One region of the Paenibacillus sp. MT86 genome, then DNA from elsewhere that is predicted to be linked to it. Evidence: riboswitches for the same ligand, from Rfam matches in the RefSeq annotation. Region 1 holds a riboswitch; each other region holds the start of a gene.
The links. A riboswitch is a leader RNA that binds a small molecule or an ion and turns the genes downstream of it on or off. The one in region 1 is predicted to bind cyclic di-AMP.
Positions count from the first base shown of each region.

Region 2: it holds a riboswitch for cyclic di-AMP, as region 1 does, so the genes downstream of both, AC3RCL_RS29960 (APC family permease) here and AC3RCL_RS27155 (TrkH family potassium uptake protein) in region 1, are expected to answer to the same signal.
Region 3: it holds a riboswitch for cyclic di-AMP, as region 1 does, so the genes downstream of both, AC3RCL_RS11405 (C40 family peptidase) here and AC3RCL_RS27155 (TrkH family potassium uptake protein) in region 1, are expected to answer to the same signal.

Region 1 covers NZ_CM179499.1:5,976,595-5,981,322, forward strand. The annotation lists gene AC3RCL_RS27150 (potassium channel family protein) at 1-372, opposite strand, end outside; gene AC3RCL_RS27155 (TrkH family potassium uptake protein) at 389-1,729, opposite strand; cyclic di-AMP (ydaO/yuaA leader) riboswitch at 1,793-1,937, opposite strand; gene AC3RCL_RS27160 (CPBP family intramembrane glutamic endopeptidase) at 2,228-3,916, shown strand; gene uvrC (excinuclease ABC subunit UvrC) at 3,888-4,728, opposite strand, start outside.
Region 2 covers NZ_CM179499.1:6,564,335-6,569,062, forward strand. The annotation lists gene AC3RCL_RS29955 (molybdopterin-containing oxidoreductase family protein) at 1-1,791, opposite strand, end outside; cyclic di-AMP (ydaO/yuaA leader) riboswitch at 2,277-2,472, shown strand; gene AC3RCL_RS29960 (APC family permease) at 2,639-4,465, shown strand; gene AC3RCL_RS29965 (formate/nitrite transporter family protein) at 4,606-4,728, opposite strand, start outside.
Region 3 covers NZ_CM179499.1:2,584,804-2,589,531, reverse strand. The annotation lists gene AC3RCL_RS11410 (stalk domain-containing protein) at 174-1,448, shown strand; gene AC3RCL_RS11405 (C40 family peptidase) at 1,569-2,045, opposite strand; cyclic di-AMP (ydaO/yuaA leader) riboswitch at 2,049-2,182, opposite strand; gene AC3RCL_RS11400 (hypothetical protein) at 2,445-2,972, shown strand; gene AC3RCL_RS11395 (ROK family protein) at 3,277-4,230, opposite strand; gene AC3RCL_RS11390 (copper homeostasis protein CutC) at 4,266-4,728, opposite strand, start outside.

The DNA of each region.
Region 1 (4,728 bases):
ATCCCGCTCGGGAAAGATGACCCGGTCCACGCCAAGCTTCTCCAGCGCCCGGCCGTGCAGCACCGATATCGCCTTGGCAACGACCATCGCGACACCCAGCTCTTTCAACAGGATGGCGGAGAGGATGCTCATCTGAATGTCGTTCCCGATCGCAACGATCCCGCAGTCGAAGTTGCGGATGCCAAGCGATTTAAGCACTTCCTCATCCGTCGCGTCCGCCACCACCGTATGCGTCAGCAGCTCGCTCATGTCCTCGACGACCTCTTCGTTCCGGTCGATGCCGAGCACCTCATACCCCTGTTCCATCAGCTCCAGCGCCAGACTGGCGCCAAATCGCCCCAAACCGATGATTGCAAATTGCTTTGGTTTCATGTCTCTCCTATACCCCTTATCCAATTATCATTTTGCCTTCCGGATGACGATATAATTCTTTACCCTTTTTCGGCCCCAGTGCATAAGCAAGCGTCAACGGCCCCAATCGACCCGCAAACATCGTAAGGCTGATCAGGATCTTGCCGAACACGGTCAAATCGGGCGTTAAGCCCATGGAGAGACCTACCGTACCGAAGGCGGATGTCGTTTCGAATAGAATCTCCAGGAAGTCCCCTTCCTCTGTCGTCGACAGAATCATCGAGACGGTTAGAACGAGCAGCAGGGCCAGCAAGGCAATGGTCAGTGCCTTCAGCACCCGCTCCTGGGCCAGGCGATAACGGAACATGACGATGTCTTCCCGCCCGCGCATCATCGCGATCACCGCCCCTACCATAATGGTAAAGGTCGTGGTTTTGATGCCGCCGCCGGTTGACCCTGGAGATGCTCCGATAAACATCAGGATGACGATAAAAAATTGCGTTGCCTGTCTGAGCCCCGTAATATCTATAGTATTCGCGCCCGCCGTACGCGGCGTTACGGATTGGAATAACGCGCCGAAGAATTTTCCGCCCCAGTTCAGGGAACCCAGCGTTCTCGGATTGGTAAATTCAAATATGAGAATGACGATAAATCCGACCGCAAGCAAGGCAGCCGTCATCGTGAGCACCACCTTGGAGTGCAGGGAGAGCCTCCGCTGTTTTCGATAATCGATCAGATCGGACAGCACAATAAATCCAATGCCCCCGGAAACAATCAAGAACATCACGACGAAGTTGACTACCGGATCGTATACATACCCGGTCAAACTCCGAAAATCGCCAAACAAATCGAAGCCGGCGTTGTTAAACATCGTCACCGCATGAAAAACACCGTAGTAGATCGCCCGGCCCAGCGGCATATCAAACGCCCAACGAATCGATAAAAGGACTGCGCCGCAGGCCTCGATGACGAGGGAGTACAGCAATACTCTGCGTATCAGCCTTACGATGCCTTCCATCGAGGACTGATTCATCGCTTCCTGTAAGATTAGACGGTCTTTGAGCGATATGCGTCTTTTCAGAACCAAGGCGAATAAAGTAGCCATCGTCATGAATCCGAGCCCGCCGATTTGAATCAGCAGCATGATCACGACTTCTCCGAAGGAACTGAATGTCGTTCCCGTATCCACCACGACCAGGCCCGTTACGCACGTTGCCGAGGTCGAAGTGAACAAGGCGTCAGTAAATCCAAGCGGTTCGCCCGTCGTCGTCGAGATTGGCAGCATTAACAGCCCGGTCCCGATGAAGATGATGGCCGCAAAACCAAGCACGAGAATTTGGGGCGGAGACAATGTAAGCCAGTTTAATTTAGCGTTCAATCGGACACCTTCTTTAAAAAAATCAACGAAAAAAGACACTGGAAAACGCAGTGCCTTTCGGTCTGGTTCCTGTGCAACAGCCTACGAGGTTAGCTGACGGATTCGGGCATTTCCACAGGTCGCCCTATTCATTATTCCGGGAATAATGAAATTCACCCCAATTACATGGTTCCCCCATTTTCATTACGAAATTCGGCTGGAATATTCGGTTCCTTCAAGCATGATGTGATTATAACTCAATCCGTTACGTAACCCAATGCCGTTTTTCGCCCGAAATATCTTTAAAAGAGCGCGAATTGGGCATATTCAAGAATACAAGCGTAGGGTTCTCTAACGTTTTCGAAACCTTTCATTCATTTTCATCGATTTATTTCAATATTCCGATAATTGGGATAAGCTGCTTATGGCTTTCATACTATGTTATATTGACTCTATGCGTTCTTAATCAGGCATATCGAATACCAGTGGGAGTATCAACTTTCTTAGAGGAGGAATTTCATGAATCGTGCAAGAGAGCCCTTGAAGCTGAAGCCCAATCTGAAGCAGCTCATCGCGCCTGCCGCAGTCGGCCTGATTCTGTTCCTATTATTTCAGGTATTTCCGTGGGCGAATCCGGACGATGCCGAGATGGCCTCACCGGATATCATTTCCAAGGAGCAGGCTCGGCAGGCAGCTTCAAGGTTTGCTCAGGAGCATCTGCAGTTTGCGGCTGCGGACACGGACGAAGCCTTGGTTACATATCAATCCAAATCGGAACTTTACGGATATCTGGCGAAGGAGAAGAGGCTTTCGGAATATAACAAAACCTATGAAGCCAAATATCCCTATGACGTATACCGCGTTCGCTTCAGCGAGCCTGGAGGCGATGCCCTCAATGTGGACGTGCACATGCAGAATTCCGGCATCGTCGGATTCTCGTATGATTATGCCCGTTCCAGCTTTGACCGGATCGAGCTGAACAAGGGCGAGATTCAGAGGCAGATGCTGCTCGTCGTTGAGGACGGCATGACATTGGCCGAGAAGCAGGCGCTGGCGGAGCCATGGCTTCAGCGGGCGGGTTATGACCTGTCGAATCTGGAGCTGGTTACGAAGGAGGGGGAGCCCCGTCTCAAATATGTGGACCCTGAATCCAGGATCGGGGACTCCAGGCTGGAGCACCGCTTCACCTTCGAGCAGGGGAAATTGCGCTCTTATGAGCCCTCCTTCTCGGTCCCGGCCGCCCACTCCGCTTATGTCAACAAGCAGACGCAGGATGCCACGCTGCTGACGCTCGCAGGGTACGGCCTGTTCACCCTAATCCTGGGCATTCTTGCGATTGTGTACAGCGTGAAGACCAGAGCCTACACCTCGTTTAAGCGCGGCCTGTTCTTATCGGCGCTGCTGTTCGTCATTCAGATGCTGAATACGTATAACCTGATTCCCGTTTTCAAATCGGAAGGCATGTCGCAAACCGGCGTGCTCGGGATGATGATTTTCTATGCCGTCTATTCGCTCGTTTTCTCCGCCCTGCTCTATTTCTCCCTTGTCGGCGGCAGCGGGCTGTGGCATAAAGAAGACGGGCTCAATCCATGGCCGCGCGCCAAAGAACCCGGATACGGGCATTACGTGCTGGACAGCATGAAGCTGGGGTATATGTGGGCCTTCATCCTGCTTGGCGTCCAATCCGTCATCTTTATCGGTCTTGGTCTGACCCTGAATACATGGTCCACCACGGATGCGACGCAATCGCCTTACAACATGCTGTATCCCTGGCTGTTTCCGTTGATGGCCTGGCTGGCCGGCATATCCGAGGAGGCCGTGTACCGGCTGTTCGGCATCAAGATGGTGAAAAAGATCGTCCGCAACACCTTTGTCGCAAGCTTGATCACCTCGCTTATCTGGGCGCTGGGACATACGCTCTATCCGATATACCCCGTGATCTCCCGACCGATTGAGCTGGTCATCATCGGTTTGCTGTTCAGCTACATCTTCTTGAAATACGGGTATTTGGCGGCGATGTTCTCCCATGTCATCTTCAACAGCATCCTGATGGGCATCAGCCTGATCATGCTCAAGGATGCAGCCAACTTGCTGACCGGCGCTTTTTACATGGTACTTCCGGCGATTGTAGCCTATGCGATTTACCGTTTCAACCCGACAAAAAAAGAGAAGCCGTATGTCACGACTCCTCCTCACGAAGTGCATTAAGAATATCCGTTGCTAATTTTTCACCGATGGAAAGGGGCTTGAAGTCTTCGACTGAAGCCTCTTTTATTTTTTTGACCGAGCCAAAATGCTTCAGCAGCATTTTGCGGCGCTTCTCCCCGATGCCCGGTATCGAATCCAGCTTGGACGTCACCATCGATTTCCCGCGCTGCTCGCGGTGGAAAGAAATCGCGAAACGGTGAACCTCATCCTGAATGCGCTGGAGCAAATAGAACTCCTGGCTGTCCCGAGGCAGCGACACCGGCTCCGGCGGGTCTCCGACCATCAGCTGCGCCGTTTTATGCTTGGCATCCTTCACAAGCCCGCAGACCGGGACGAACAGCCCCAGTTCATTCTCCAGCACGTCGATGGCTGCTGAGATCTGTCCCTTCCCCCCATCGACGACAATGAGGTCCGGAAGCGGCAGGTTCTCCTTCAATACACGCTCGTACCGCCGCCGGATCACTTCACGCATCGTATCGTAATCGTCCGGCCCCTGCACGGTACGAATCTTATATTTGCGATATTCCTTCTTATCCGGTTTCCCGTTGGTGAATACGACCATGGCCGATACCGGATTTGTGCCCTGGATGTTCGAGTTATCAAACGCCTCGATCCGGTTCAGCGACTGGAGGCCGATCACCTCGCCCAGATTGGCCGCTGCAACCGAGGTCCGTTCTTCATCGCGCTCAATCAAGCGGAATTTCTCGTCCAGCGACACCTTCGCGTTATCCGACGCCATGCCGACCATCTGTTTCTTCAAGCCCCGCTGCGGCACGTGAACCTTCACGCCCAGCCATTCCTGCAAGGCGGCA
Region 2 (4,728 bases), 590 kb from region 1:
ATGCTTCTCCACGTTCGCAAAGGTCGAGTTCAGGAAGTTATGGTTCGGCGGCGAAATGAACATGAGCGGGTATTGATGACCGCGGCCGCGCCTTACCCCGTCATATCCTTCCTTCAGCGGCACGTAGGTCGGAAGGGGCGGCAGACCTGCTTCCTCCAGCTGCGCAGAGTATAACTCGATGCGTCCCGAAGGTGTCGGCAAACGATCCAGATACGTGTCAAGCGGCGTCATATCGAGCTTCACATGGCGCTGTTCCCTCAGCTTGTCCAGCGTGACGCCGTTTAGATAAGGGTTATCCGGGAAGTCGAGCGCTCTTGCGATCATCTCTTCCTCGGTCTCATGAAAAGCCGGTTCCTGGAATCCCATAGCCCGTCCCAGCATGGAAAACAGCTCTACGTTGCCCTTGCTCTCCCCAAGTGCCGGAATGACCGGCTCCTGCAGCTGAACGTACTGATGCCAGTAGGAAGCGTACAGGTCCGTATTCTCGAACGAGGAGGTTGCCGGGAGCACGATATCGGCATACTTGGCCGTATCCGTCATAAACAGGTCATGCACAACCGTAAACAGATCTTCCCGTGCAAACCCTTCCCTGACCCGCTCGGTATCGGGAGCCACAACCAGCGGATTGCTGCAATAAACGAAGAGCGACTTAATCGGCTGTTCGGTCATGGCAAGCGCTTCGCCGATCCGGTTCATGTTAATGGTGCGCGCTTCGGGATTCGGCCGGAGATCGGGACGCTCAAGCGCGTCGCTATCCATGCTGTTGTAACCGCCGTTCGACTTGGCGGCCCCTCCGCCCCGCTTCAGCCATTGTCCGGTCAAAGCGGGAAGCGCGGCAATGCTGCGCACCGTCAAGCCGCCGTTGTCGTGATGCTGAAGACCGTTGCCGATATGGATGTAGGAGGTATCGGCCCGGCCGTAGAGGTCGGCCAATTTCTCGATATCCTCGATCGAGATGCCGGTAATGGAAGAAACGTGCTCCGGCGTGTATTCTTTGACGTGCTCGCGCAAGGCTTCATGACCAATCGTATACTTGCGGAGGAATTCCTCATTTACCATGCCGTCACGGAACATGATGTGCATGAGGCCGACGGCCAGCGCCGCATCCGTGCCTGGATACAGCGGAATGAACCAGTCCGCCCATTGCCCCGTCTGGTTCTTGTGGACATCGATCACAACGACCTTGGCACCGGCTTTGCGCGCTTTCTCTGCAATCACCATCTGGTGCATATTGGTGCTGACGATGTTTCCGCCCCAGACGAGGATGACGTCGGCTCGTACGGTGTCCTCCGGAACGGTTCCCCCATTAAACCCCATCACGGATTTCCAGCCCTCATTGCCCGCGGAATTGCAGATCGACTGCTTCAGGCGGCTGGCACCCAGCCTGTTGAAGAACCTGCGGTCCATGCCGTCGACGCTCAATATCCCCATATTGCCGTAGAAGCTGTAGGGCAGGATGCTCTCGGAGCCGTATTCCTCGATCAAGCCCTTATAGCGTCCGGCTATCTCCTGAATGGCTTCGTCCCAGCTGATCCGCTCGAAGGCGCCCTCTCCCTTGGGACCTACTCTTCGCAGCGGATAGAGCACGCGTTCCGGATGGTACACCCGGTGTGCCATATTACGGACTTTATTGCAGATGGCTCCCTGCGTAATCGGATGCTCCGGATTACCGGTCACCTTGACGATTTTTCCGTTCTCTTTATGCAGCAGCAGGCCGCATGTATCGGGACAATCCAACGGACATACCGCCGGAAATACGCCGTTTTCCTGATGAATCATCGCTTGAGTCATTTCGTGCTTCCCCCTTTTGCTCGGCTGCATCATATCCCTTTATCTTAAAAGAAAATCGGGGTTCCAGTAAAGTCATACATTTTTTTCTAATCAGGTGATTCACTTTTCTTCCCCCCGGGTATATTCCTATCAAGAGCAAAGAAGAGGAACCCAGACCCTTTCTCTTCCTTGCCGAATCATGGACCACTCCCAAAAAAATTCGCCATGCCAGTGTCTCCTCCCCCGAGACCGGCATGGCGAATTTGTTTATATGGCATCCTCCCAGTGACCGATGTTCCCCGCGACTAACCTTCTATATTATAGAAACTCGTGATTTTCGCAGAAAACATGCAAAATAAAAAGCCTGTCAAAGCCACGTCTTTATGTAAGCGCTTATCTGTCATTTTTTATAAATAATTCTGTTCGAATGATCGTTGGAGGATGTTTTACAAACGATTGGAGCAGGCGTAATATACTATTCAGCTTCGAAAACATTCTTCATATTCACATGACATTCGCTTAATTTCCTTGATGGAAAGCGGGGGAACCAACCGTATGGAGGGATACCTATAGGATCCTTCAACCATACTAAGGGGTGAATCCTGATTCCATCGCGTACGTACGCCGCGATGGAATCAGGTAGGGCGACTCTCACCGCCCGAATCCGACAGCTAACCTCGTCAGCGTTGATCGGGAGGGTTGTGAACTTGTGATCAAACACAGGGTTCTAACCTGTGTTTTTTGTTTGCCAAAAATCAGCATAGGAAGGGTGACCGTTCCTAGGTCCAGCATATAAAAAACACCGATAGAAGTCCGTTCAGGGAGCTTCTACCATGAACTTAATCTTAAGCGGCGGTGAAAAACAACCATGTTATCCTCAATCAAGCGCTTCCTCATCGGAAGACCGCTTAAATCGACGGAATTAGGCGAACAAAAGCTGAATAAAACCAAGGCGCTGGCCATCCTGTCATCCGATGCACTATCGTCCGTGGCCTATGGCCCGGAACAAATCCTCATTGTGTTGATGACCGTCGGGGCAGCTGCCTATTGGTATTCCATACCGATTGCCGTCGGCGTCCTGGTCTTGTTGCTGGCACTTATCCTGTCGTACAGACAAATTATTTTCTCCTATCCGCACGGCGGCGGCGCATATGTCGTGTCCAAACGGAATTTGGGCATGTACCCGGGGCTGGTGGCCGGCGGTTCCTTGCTCGTGGACTATATCCTGACGGTTGCGGTCAGCGTGTCGGCCGGGACGGATGCGATCACGTCGGCTTTTCCGGTATTGCATGCCTATAATCTGCCGATCTCCATCGTGTTCGTTCTAAGCTTGACCGTATTGAATTTAAGAGGGGTTACGGAGTCGGCCTCCATACTGGCTTATCCGGTTTACCTGTTCGTGCTTGCGTTATTCATCCTGATCGGGGTAGGGATATTCAACATTGCCACAGGCCATGCGTCTCCGGAGCTTCATACGCCGATCGGCACGCCCGTAGCCGGGCTGAGCTTGTTTCTGCTCCTGCGCGCATTTGCCTCGGGCAGCTCCGCCCTGACCGGCGTGGAGGCGATTTCCAATGCCATTCCGAATTTCAAAGACCCGGCCCCGAATAACGCGGCCAAAACTCTGGTGGCGATGGGGTCGCTGCTGGCCCTGTTATTTTCGGGTATCGTTTTCCTGGCTTATTACTATGGGGTCAGTCCCAGCGAACAAGTCACGGTCGTTTCCCAAATTGCCGAGCATACCTTCGGGCGAAATGCGCTTTATTACTTCATACAAGGGACAACGGCCTTAATTCTGATCCTCGCCGCCAACACGGGGTATTCCGCTTTTCCCCTGCTTGCCGTCAATCTGGCGAAGGATAAGTTCATTCCTAGAATGTTCACCGTCCGCGGCGACCGTCTGGGATACTCGAACGGAATCATTATTCTTGGATTTTTCTCCATTCTGCTGCTGCTGGCTTTTGAAGGCAAAACCGAGCATCTGATTCCGCTCTATGCCGTCGGCGTGTTTATCCCGTTTACCCTCTCCCAGACGGGGATGATGGTGAAATGGATTCGCGAAAAGCCCGAAGGCTGGATCGTCAAGCTGATCATTAACACCACCGGCGCATGCATCAGCTTTATCGTGACCATGATCTTCTTCTTTACGAAATTCGCCCAGGTGTGGACCGTGCTGATATTCCTGCCGCTGATCATCTGGATTTTCACCCGGATCCGCAAGCATTACGAGGCGGTAGCGGACCAGCTCCGGATTACGACCTGCGAGCCGGTTAAGCCGATTGAGGGGAATGTCATCATCCTGCCTGTGGCAGGAATCACGCATGTGGTGGAGAACTCGCTGAATTACGCCAAATCGCTGGGAGCGGGCCAAATCATCGCGGTGTACGTGCCGTTCGAGCGGGAGGAGGAAGTCGCCTTCCAGGAAAAATGGAAAAAGTGGCAGCCGGACATCCGGCTGGTGACGCTGCACTCGCCTTATCGGAGCATCATTCAGCCGCTGACGAAATTCATCGATACCGTGCAGCGCAAGGCTAGCGAATCCGACTATCAGGTTACCGTCGTCATTCCGCAGTTCATCCCCAAGAAGGGCTGGCATAATTTCCTGCACAATCAATCCAGCCTGCTCATCCGGGCACATCTCCTGTATCGGAGAGACGTGATCATCACGACGGTTCCCTACCATTTAAAAAAATAGCGGGCTTGTTCCCTGCTTGATTCATTACTGGGAACAGCCTCGCCCATCACGACAAAAAGCTGCGATCAACCGCTGCCTTTCATCAAGGACGGTTGAACGCAGCTTTTTCTTTAAGCCAGACGCTCGCCAGGCTTCCGGCATTAGGAAACATTCTGCGCCGAATGAACCTGTTGAGGAGCGCCGGCCGATGGCACAGGCGTCTGCTCGCCGCGCGGAGCGGCTGCGGCCTGTTTCTCCTGCTTTAAATAAACGGTTCCGTATGT
Region 3 (4,728 bases), 3.4 Mb from region 1:
AATTATTATACTGGAAAGTTTAAAAAATCAACATCCCTACTCTTATCGATTCTATGACATCATGCAATTGGAACTCTATGAAAATTTTGCTATACTAGCGTATGCTAAAAGCAAATTCCATATTCTATGAGAATCATTCTATTATTTTATTGGGTTGGAGGGAAAACAATAGCATGCTGCATAAACCATTAGGAAAAACAGCCGTCGCTGCCGTTCTTGCCTTATCTCTGCTCGGAACCGCTCCCCATAGCGGCCAGATACAGGCTGCGCCTGCCATTTCGGTAAAGCTGGATGACGTTGCGCTTACATTCGACGCAGCTCCCAGGATAGACAAAGGGGTCACGTACGTGCCGTTCCGGACGGTCGGTGAAGCGCTGGGCATTCAAATCACGTGGAACAGCAAGACGCAAACGGTGAAGGCCATTGGCGAGGTGAAAGGTCAAACGACGGAAGTGCTGCTTCAAGTCGGAAGCACGAGCGCAACCGTCAACGGTAAAAAAGTGAAGCTGGCCGCTCCCCCTGTCCAGCGGGAAGGCCGCGTTCTGATTCCGCTGAGCTCGTTCAGCAGCCAATTCGGCGTTAATGTCGGCTGGAATCAGGCGACTCGCACGGTCTCCCTCGTGTCGCCGCAGCGCGAAATGCATCTAAGAGCCTTTTACGCTTTGCAATCTTTCCAAGAGCGGGATCTCGTAGCATCCATGAATTCAGTCGCCTTCGGCTGGAGCCGCATTGATCGGGAAGGTCAGTTTACGCTTCAAGGCGACGAGTATCGTCTGCCTGCGGCGGCCGGCGACGTGACTCCGCAATCGATTGTTGCGGATGCAGCGGATCGGGAGATTAAACCGTACCTTATGGTTTACGCTTTGGACGGAAACGGCGAATTAACCAAAGTCCTCAGCGACAGCAGCCTTCGCCAAAAGTCCATTGAGGGCATCACGACCGCGGTGGCGGATAACGGATTCGGCGGCGTGGTGCTTGATTTCGAAGGGCTCGGTTTTAAACTGGATGCCGCGAAGCAGCAGAAGCTGCTTAATGATTACGTCAAGCAATTGAAAGCGGCATTGCCGAGCGACATTGCTCTGTCCTTAGCGGTTCCGCCATTGAACAGCGCCTATAAAGGCTATGATTACAAGACGCTGGCCTCCCTTGCCGATGATCTCATCGTCATGGCGTATCAGTACAATCCGGTTGGCACCAAAGCCCAGGTTCCTGAACCCAACAGTCTGGTGGACCAAGCCATTCAGCAGGCACTTCAGGCAGGCGTTCCTAAGCAGAAGCTCCTGCTCGGCATCAGCTTAAGCAGCGAAACCGCCACATCCGTCGACGATAAGCTCGGCTTGGCCAAGCGCTATGATCTGAAAGGTGCCGCTTTCTGGCGTCTGGGCTTGTTCCGTTCCTATAATAATGGCATGGAAGCCGCCGTGAATGCCTCTGTCGTAAAAGAATAATCTAGTGAATCCTTTCGCAGAATCCCAAATTATAATCTTCCATAAAAAAAGAAAGCCTGACAAGATCATCTCTTGTCAGGCTTTCCGGTTATGTATCGAACTCTAAACTGCGTATTCCAATTAGCTCGCGCTTCCTACCAGTTTAGCATAGTTCTCTTGACTCAGTACACGGCGCGCCGTTACATAACGCGGTTCGTAATAGGAGTCGCTAAGCTTGCTGATTCTTACGCCCTTGCTGCTGGAAGCATGCGCAAATTGTCCATCTCCAATGTAAACGCCCGCATGGGAAATGCCGCTTCCGCTTGTATTGAAGAATACCAAATCTCCGACTCTCAGGTCCTCGCGATCCACATGAACCCCGGCTTTAGCCTGACTCTGGGATGTGCGCGGAAGATCCATGTCGAAATTTCTAAACATATACAGAATAAATCCGGAGCAATCAAATCCGCTTGTCGTTGTTCCGCCCCATTTATAAGGCGTTCCTACCAATTGCTTCACTTGATGCTGAAAATTCGGTTGTTGATCAGCATAAGCTGATACGGCACCTGAAGAAAAAATAATTGCAGATCCAAGCAATGTGATGACAAATTTCTTCAAAATATGTTCTCTCCTTCGATGCCTACGGAGTTAGCTAAGGGTTCGGTTGAAGGTTCCCTATACTCTCTATGGTACAAGAATAATTCACCCAAGACGGTTCCCCCGTTTTCACAAACGAAATTCGGCAAAATTCATTAACATTTTGTAACCTTCTCTTAATATAGTATACAAGCAAGGATGCTGTCAATAATATCCTAGAAATCTATCACTATATGTTAATCAATGTCGTATAGGCTGAAAATTTTCATGTTTTTTCATTATGCCATCTCGTATACTCATGACAATTATGTAACACTCCATCGAACCTCCGGCGACGTTTTGTTAACGGGCATGCAACTTTTTTGCAGTTCGGAACGTTTACATATTCAGACAAGAAATCAAAGAGGTGATCCTTCGCTTATGAGTCAAATCACGATGGCTGAAGCTTTGGCAGTCCGGGCAGCAATCAACCGTCTCATGAATCAATTGATGACGGAACGCTTGAACAACAGCAGCACGATCATTGAAAAAGGGGAAACGGCGGAGTATCCTGCTCGCAGCGTGGATGCCATTACGGAAGAGATCGAAGCCGCCGCAGCGGATTACAGAAAGCTGGATCTGCTGATGGCAATCTCCAACACGACGCAGACCATTAGTTGGAACGGCTCCGACATGACCATCATGGAGGCGATCGAGCTCGCCAAACAAATGCGCAGCGATATCGGACAGCTTGCCCATCTCGGCTCCCGCAAGAAGCTGGAGCGCCAGAGCGGCCGGGGAAGCGGAGATGGCGCCGTAACGCTGTTTAACGTGGCCTTATACGATCCGGAAGCTTATCAGGCGCAGGCGCGCAAGAAGGAACGCGAAGTGACCAGGCTCTCCTCACTGATCGAGCATGCCAACCATACGAGCATGATTACGTTCGACGCATCAAAATACATGGAATAGCGGAAGCCGCCGGCTCCAAGCCTGCAGGCCGCCTCGCGTGCGGGTTTGGAGCCGGCGGCTTCCGTCGGCGGGCGGGAAAGTGCGGGCAACCGCTTATTGTTTGTCGGATACAAACAAACCTAATAGGAAACCAAAAACTCGACTCCAGTGAAAACGGATGACGGCTTACGGTTTACGCCTATCACCTGTCACAAGTTACGGACTTCGCTTACGCAAATATGATCGCTCCGTTTCCCGCTCTCTTCATGAATAATCAGAAAGCCGCCCTTGAGGGCGGCTTTTGTTGCCTTTTCTTACGAATATATTATTGGAACAAGGCTGCGGCTCCCACCAGGCCAACATCGTCCCGCAGTCCCGCAGGAACGATCTCGTAGGTTCCTAGATAGGACGGCATGACCAGCTTATCCGTCATTTCCCGAAGCTGCGGGAAAAGAAGCTCGCCTGCTCTGCTCACACCCCCGCCAACCACGATGCGATCGGGGTTGAAGCTGTGAATGACGTTAACCAGTCCAAGTGCCATGTAATAGACGGCACGATCGATGACCTCCACTGCGACGGGGTCATGAAGACGTTTAGCCTCGAATACATGCCTGGCGTTCACGCCTCCATCGGCTGCGGCCAGTTCAGAAATAACGCTGGTCTGGGTAAGCATCCGCTGGGATGCTGCCAGGCCGATGGCCGTTCCTGAAGCAAACACCTCCCAGCAGCCATGGCTGCCGCAATTGCACTGCGGACCGCTGGGATCAATGATATGATGCCCAAGTTCCCCTGCAAAGGAATTGCTGCCCAGAAACAGCTTGCCATCCAGCACGATGCCTGAACCGATGCCTGTGCTGAGCGTCACGTAAACCATGTTCGTCGACCCTCGGCCGGCACCTCTTACATATTCGCCCCATGCGGCTGCATTGGCATCATTCAGCACTTGTACTTCCGTATTCAGATCTCGTTCCATCCAGGCTTTGAGAGGGACGTTGGTCCATTCCGGCAAATTCGTGCCGTGAATGACAATGCCCTCCCGGCTGTTAACCGTTCCCGGCGAAGCCATGCCTACGCCTCGAAGCGGGTGGCCGCCCGACACGCTGCGAATCATGTTCGTAATTCTCGCGACCACTTCCTCGGCCGTACGCGCTCCGGCTGTCTCCATTTGCTCCCGGTTCAGCAGCTGTCCTTCGGAATCAAAGAGCGCTGCCGCGATCTTCGTACCCCCAAGGTCAACGCCAACCACAAATTCTTGCTGTTTATTCAATTCGGTTTGCAATTTTTGTTCACCTGTTTCCGATAGGTTTGCTACTTCTATTGATGTAAGCTGTCAGCCAAGGATCGCAGTTCAACCGGATCAATGGGCTTCAGCCCTGATCGGCCATACCGGACAGCTGAGCCGAAATGAACCTCGCTCACGCCGGTCTGGTCGATGAAATCGCGTATGATTTCCCACTTCAGGCCATTCCCGGCCAAAATCTTAAGCCCGGTGCCTGCGGCTTGTTCCACAAGCTCGCGAATCCTCGGGATCGCTTGCGGTGCCGGCTGCGGTCCTCCCGACGTCAAGACGCGGGTGACGGCCGGATATTTCTGCAATGTACGCAGCCCTTCGAATTGATCCTCCAATTCATCAAAAGCCCGGTGGAATGTCACCTGCATATCGCCCGTCCATTCCAGCATTTGGGCCAAGGCGGCCTCGTCGATCTTTCCTTCCGGAGTCAGCATGCCAAGGACCACGCCAGCCGCACCCGCCTTGCGGATCGCCTTAACCTCCGCA